2 linked regions of the Methylomagnum ishizawai genome follow. The protein of the gene in region 1 interacts with the protein of each later gene in a pairwise test. Links are inferred from orthologs where the notes say so. Each region holds a gene or a part of one and is shown in the gene's direction. Other genes may lie near its edges.

The links.
Region 2: the proteins of B9N93_RS14125 (region 1) and B9N93_RS23025 interact in binary tests that used the Escherichia coli proteins (3 or more experiments, as listed by UniProt). The link is inferred for Methylomagnum ishizawai from one-to-one orthologs.

What each region holds. Positions count from the first base shown.
Region 1 is NZ_FXAM01000001.1:3,187,770-3,191,015, reverse strand. What follows is about bases 55-2,982. They hold B9N93_RS14125 (regulatory protein RecX), read left to right. Parts: upstream 55-1,262; coding sequence 1,263-1,703; downstream 1,704-2,982. Other genes in these bases: alaS (alanine--tRNA ligase), read left to right, coding at 1,717-2,982; recA (recombinase RecA), read left to right, coding at 193-1,236; thpR (RNA 2',3'-cyclic phosphodiesterase), read left to right, coding at 55-155. Also shown: more of thpR, read left to right, coding at 1-54; more of alaS, read left to right, coding at 2,983-3,246. UniProt on the Escherichia coli protein: Modulates RecA activity through direct physical interaction. Can inhibit both RecA recombinase and coprotease activities. May have a regulatory role during the SOS response. Inhibits DNA strand exchange in vitro.
Region 2 is NZ_FXAM01000003.1:230,677-233,875, reverse strand. What follows is about bases 75-2,955. They hold B9N93_RS23025 (flavodoxin), read left to right. Parts: upstream 75-1,187; coding sequence 1,188-1,724; downstream 1,725-2,955. Other genes in these bases: B9N93_RS23020 (flavin monoamine oxidase family protein), read left to right, coding at 1,866-2,955; clpX (ATP-dependent Clp protease ATP-binding subunit ClpX), read left to right, coding at 75-1,045. Outside these bases: more of clpX, read left to right, coding at 1-74; more of B9N93_RS23020, read left to right, coding at 2,956-3,199. UniProt on the Escherichia coli protein: Low-potential electron donor to a number of redox enzymes. Involved in the reactivation of inactive cob(II)alamin in methionine synthase.

The sequences.
Region 1 (3,246 bases):
AAGCCTGGGCCTTGCCTGAACCTGTGGTTTGGCAGGTCGCCGCTTTCAGCCTGGTCGAATCGCGCCTGGGCCGCGCAGGCTCCGCGTATACGCCGCGTCAAGCCTGGCGCCTGGAAAATGTCGAGGCTATTCCGGGGCCGGGGTCTGTGGGATAATCGTCGGCCTTTCAACTGATTGGGCGGTCTCATCACGATGGACGAGAACAAGCGGAAAGCCCTGAGCGCGGCGCTCTCCCAAATCGACAAGCAATTCGGCAAAGGTTCGGTTATGCGTCTCGGCGATATGGCCGCGATGCGCGATATCGAGGTGATTTCTACCGGCTCCCTGACCCTTGATATTGCCTTGGGCTGCGGTGGCTTGCCGCGCGGGCGCATCGTCGAAATCTACGGTCCCGAATCCTCCGGCAAAACCACCCTGACCCTGGAAGTGATCGCCCAGGCCCAGAAACTGGGCGGGGTCGCGGCCTTCATCGACGCCGAACACGCCCTGGACCCCAGCTACGCCGAGAAGATCGGCGTCAACCTCGACGACCTCCTGATTTCCCAGCCCGACACCGGCGAACAAGCCTTGGAAATCGCCGATATGCTGGTGCGTTCCGGCGGCGTGGACGTGCTGGTGGTGGACTCGGTGGCGGCTTTGACCCCCAAGGCCGAAATCGAAGGCGAGATGGGCGATTCCCATGTCGGCTTGCAAGCCCGCTTGATGTCGCAGGCTTTACGCAAGCTCACCGCCAATATCAAGCGTTCCAACACCCTGGTCATCTTCATCAACCAAATCCGCATGAAGATCGGCGTGATGTTCGGCAGCCCCGAAACCACCACCGGCGGCAACGCCTTGAAGTTCTACGCTTCGGTGCGCCTCGACATCCGCCGCATCGGCGCCCTCAAGAGCGGCGACGAAGTGGTCGGCAACGAAACCCGCGTGAAAGTGGTCAAGAACAAGGTGGCCCCGCCGTTCCGGGAGGCCACGTTCGAGATTCTCTATGGCGAAGGCGTGTCCCGCGAAGGCGAATTGATCGACCTGGGCGTGGATCATGGCATCGTACAGAAATCCGGTTCCTGGTATAGCTATAGCGGTGAGCGTATCGGCCAGGGCAAGGACAATGTCCGCAACCTGTTGAAGGAACGCCCCGAACTGGCCGAATCCATCGAGGCCAAAATCCGCGAGAAAGCGCTGGCGACCCCGCCCGCGCCGGGTCCGGCCCCCGCCGACGAGGTCGAGGAGGCCGAACTCTGACCGAGCCATCCGACGATAGGCGGGCGGTGCTGGCCGCTTGCCTCCGTTATCTCTCCCGCCGTGAATACGGTCGCGCCGAACTGCGGCAAAAGCTCTTGTCGCGAGGTTACCCGGAATCCCTGGTCGATGAGGTCGTCGCCGACGCCGTGCGCGACGGGCTACAGAGCGATGCGCGTTTCGCCGAATCGTTCGTGCGCGGCAGGGTCGGCAAGGGCTATGGTTCGGCGCGGATCCAGCGGGAACTCAGGCAACGCGGCATCGGGGACGCGCCCGATCTCAAGGAATGGGATTGGGAGGCGCAGATCGACAAGGTTTACCGCAAGAAATACGGCGACACCCTGCCGGACGGTTTGCCGGAACGGGCATCGCGGGAACGTTTTTTGCTTGGCAGGGGCTTCGGGCACGACGACATCCGCCAATTATTCCGGCGCTTGGCGCGGCGCGGACTAGCACAACCAGACGATTGACAATGGCAACCCTATGACCAGTTCGGAACTGCGATCCTTATTCCTCAACTTCTTCCAAGAACGCGGCCACGCCGTGGTGGCGTCCAGCCCCTTGATTCCGGGCAACGATCCGACCTTGCTGTTCACCAACGCCGGCATGGTGCAGTTCAAGGATGTGTTCCTCGGGCGGGAAGAGCGTGGCTATGTGCGGGCGGCGTCCTCGCAGCGCTGTGTGCGGGCGGGCGGCAAGCACAACGACCTGGAGAATGTGGGGTATACCGCGCGCCATCACACCTTCTTCGAGATGCTGGGCAATTTCAGCTTCGGCGATTATTTCAAGCGCGACGCCATCCGCTACGCCTGGGAATTCCTGACCGGCGTGTTGGGCTTGCCGCCGGAACGGCTGTGGATCACGGTCTACGACCAGGACACCGAAGCCGCCGCTATCTGGCTGAACGAGGTCGGGATCGACCCGAACCGCTTTTCCCGCATCGGCACCAAGGACAACTTCTGGAGCATGGGCGACACCGGCCCTTGCGGTCCCTGCACTGAAATCTTCTACGACCACGGTGCCCATATCGCGGGCGGTCCGCCCGGCTCCCCCGACGAGGACGGCGACCGCTACATCGAGATTTGGAACCTCGTGTTCATGCAGTACGACCGCTCGGCGGATGGCACCCTGACCCCGCTGCCCAAGCCTTCGGTGGATACCGGCATGGGCTTGGAGCGCATCGCGGCGGTGGCGCAGGGCGTACACAGCAATTACGAAATCGACCTGTTCCGCACCTTGGTCCAAGCCGCCGCCGAATTGGCCGGGCTTTCCAATACCGACAATAGCTCGCTGCGGGTGCTGGCCGACCATATCCGTTCTTGTGCTTTCCTGGTCGCCGATGGCGTGTTGCCGTCCAACGAAGGGCGGGGCTATGTGCTGCGCCGCATTATCCGCCGGGCCATCCGCCATGGCTATAAGCTTGGCATCCGTGATGTTTTCTTCTACAAGCTGGTCGCGCCGTTATGCGCCGAGATGGGCGAAGCCTATCCCGAACTGGTCGCCGCCCGCGCCACGGTCGAGCAGGTGTTGCGCAAGGAGGAAGAGCGCTTCGCCGAGACCCTGGACCAGGGCATGAAGATTCTGGAAACCCATCTCAAAGGCTTGAGCGGCACCGTCATTCCCGGCGAAACCGTGTTCCAGCTTTATGATACCTATGGTTTTCCGGTCGATCTCACCGCCGACATCGCCCGCGAACATGGCCTGACCCCGGATTTGGCCGGTTTTGAAAAAGCCATGGAGGCGCAACGCGAACGCGCCCGTGCCGCCAGCCATTTCGCGGTGGATTATTCGCAGGATGTGGCGGTGGATGTGCATTGCCAATTCACCGGCTATACCCATCTGGCCGACGATGCCCGCGTCGTGGCCTTGCTCAAGGGGGGCAAGTCCGTCGATCAATTGGCGGCGGGCGACGAGGGCGTGGTTATCCTCGATAAGACGCCATTCTATGGCGAATCCGGTGGCCAAGTCGGCGATGTGGGTATCCTCCGCGCCGGGAACGCGCTGTTTGAAGTC
Region 2 (3,199 bases), on another replicon or contig:
TTATGTGATCGGCCAGGAACGCCCCAAGCGGATACTGTCGGTCGCGGTCTATAACCACTATAAGCGGCTGCGCTTCAAAGCCCACGCCCGCAAGAACGATGTGGAATTGACCAAGAGCAATATCCTCCTGGTCGGACCCACTGGCTCCGGCAAGACCCTGCTGGCCGAGACCCTGGCCCGCGTCCTCGACGTGCCCTTCACCGTCGCCGACGCCACCACCCTGACCGAGGCCGGCTATGTGGGCGAGGATGTCGAGAACATCATCCTCAAGCTGTTGCAGAAGTGCGATTACGATGTGGAGAAGGCCGAGACCGGCATCGTCTACATCGACGAGATCGACAAGATTTCCCGCAAATCCGCCAATCCCTCCATCACCCGCGATGTCTCGGGCGAGGGCGTGCAGCAAGCCTTGCTCAAGTTGATCGAAGGCACTATCGCCTCGATCCCGCCGCAAGGGGGCCGCAAGCATCCGCAGCAGGAGTTCCTGCAAGTCAACACCGCCAATATCCTGTTCATCTGTGGCGGTGCCTTCGCCGGGCTGGACAAGACCATCCGCCAGCGTTCCGAAACCGGCGGCATCGGTTTCTCCGCCGAGGTCAAGAGCAAGGACGACAGCCGCAATGTCGGCGAAATCCTGGCCGGGGTGGAGGCCGACGATTTGATCCGCTATGGGCTGATCCCCGAATTCGTGGGCCGCTTGCCGGTGGTCGCGACCCTGGAGGAATTGGACGAGGCCGCCCTGATGCAAATTCTCACCCAACCCAAGAACGCCCTGGTCAAGCAGTATCAAAAGTTGTTCGAGATGGAGGATTGCGACCTCGAAATCCGCCCGGACGCGCTGAAATTGGTGGCGCAAAAAGCCATCGAGCGCAAGACCGGCGCCCGCGGCCTCCGCACCATTTTGGAGAATGTGCTGCTCGAAACCATGTACGAGCTGCCCTCCGAGGAAATGGTCTCCAAGGTGGTGGTGGACGAGAAGGTCGTCAGCGGCGAAATCCCGCCCTACCGGATCTACGAAACCGAAGAAGACAAGCAGTGCGCTTGATCCTTCCCGCGGGCGTTTAACCCTACCCATGTACGAATCCCAGGGGGCCGTTCCGTCCGGCCCCCGCGGGGAAACTCCGCCCAAATCATAAATACCCTAGCGCTTTTAACGTCTTTTCAACTCGAAAGTAAGAGGAAAACCTATGGCAGGCAAAATCGGCATCTTTTTCGGCTCGGACACCGGCAACACCCGGAAAGCCGCGAAATCCATCGCCAAGAAGCTGGGCGACGCGGCGGATGCGCCGGTCGATGTGAAAAAGGCCACGGTCGAAGACTTCCTGAAATACGACGCCCTCATCCTGGGCACCCCGACCCTGGGCGACGGCGAATTGCCGGGCCTGGGTTCCGGGGCCAGCGACGAGAGTTGGGAGGAGTTCCTGCCGCAATTGAAGGGCAAGGATTTGAGCGGCAAGACCATCGCCCTGTTCGGCTATGGCGACCAGGAAGGCTATGGCCACGAGTTCGTCGATGCCTTGATCTTCCTCTACAACCTCGCCATCGAGGGCGGGGCCAAGGTGGTGGGCGCATGGCCCACCGAGGGTTATAGCTTCGAGAAATCCAATGCCATCGTCGATGGCAAGTTCGTCGGCCTGGTCCTCGACCACGAGAACCAGAGCGAGATGACCGGCGAGCGCATCGACGCTTGGCTGGAGCAAATCAAACCGGCTTTGCTGGGCTAGCGTCCCGACCGCCCGGATCGACAGGCACCCATAGCCCGGATGGCGCGTAGCGGAATCCGGGCCGCGCGGAAGCCGTCGATCCGAAGCGGCGAAGGCGCCGGGTCCGGGGCCGGATTCCACGACCCTGAGAAGAGGTGAATCATGCTGGATACGGCCATTGTAGGTGGCGGGCTGTGCGGTTTGGCGCTGGCCCGCGGTTTGGAAAGCAAGGGGCGCGATTACGTCCTGTTCGAGGCCCGCGACCGTTTGGGTGGCCGGGTGCTATCGGTGCCCTCGGCGACCGCCGGGACGGCGCTGGACCTGGGACCAACCTGGTTCTGGCCGGATATCCATCCGCGCATGGCCCACTGGGTGGCCGAACTGGGCTTGTCCAGCTTTCCCCAGCATGACGGCGGCGAGGTCTTGGGCCTCAAGGAAGCCGATGGCAAGATCGAATCGCTAGGCTCCGATCCGGTCCATAACGGTGCCCGGCGCGTGGCGGGCGGCATAGCCGCTTTGATCGACGCCGTCGCCGCCCCGGTTCCCCCGGAACGGATCAAAGCCGGGCACGTCCTCGCCCGGCTGGAAGACCGGGGCGACCATGTCGCCTTGCATTTCCAGGCGGGTGATGCCACCACGGTGGTCGAAGCCCGCCGGGTGGTACTGGCGATCCCGCCGCGGGTGGTCGAGGAGCGCATCGCCTTCGAACCGCCCCTGGGCGAGGACGCCCGCGCCGCCCTCCAGGAAACCCCGACCTGGATGGCGGGCGAGGCCAAGGCCGTGGTCGCCTATCCCAAAGCCTTCTGGCGCGAGGCCGGGAAATCCGGCAATGGTTTCGCCCGCCACGAGCAAGCCGCGCTGGGCGAATTATTCGACGCCTGCGGGGCCGAACCCGACCAAGCGGCCCTGGGTGGCTTTGTGGCCTTGTCGCCGCAGAACCGCGCGGCTTTCAAGGACGGGATGCCGATGCTGGTCCAGAGCCAGTTGGTGCAATTCTTCGGCAACGAGGCCGAAACCGGCGAATTCCACTACCAGGATTGGGCGGCGGAACCCCACACCTGCGCCACCCTGGACCTGGAACGCCCGGATCAACACCCCGAATACGCCAATCCGCGCCTGACCCGTCCGTATTGGGCCGGGAAGCTGTTGTTCGGGTCTTCGGAAACCGCCCGCTACGGCGGCGGTTATCTGGAAGGCGCGTTGGAAGCCGCGCACCGTTTGCAAGAACAATTGCCCGCTCTGCCCACCGAGTCCAACCGCGAGCCGGTGGAGCGCTTCTCCGCCTGGGTCGCCACCCAAAGGGCCGGGGCGCTGGACCGCTACCAAAAGCACCTCAACCACAACCTTGCCAGCCAGCAGCGCGACCAGCTCACCCAGCGTTCCCTGCTGGAAACCGTCGAGGGGCTCTACCGCGAAGCCTTGGTGGAATTGGATGGCTTGGCCCTGGACAGCCGGGACGTGGCCGTGGTCAATGGCCGTTCCGACCTGACGCCGCC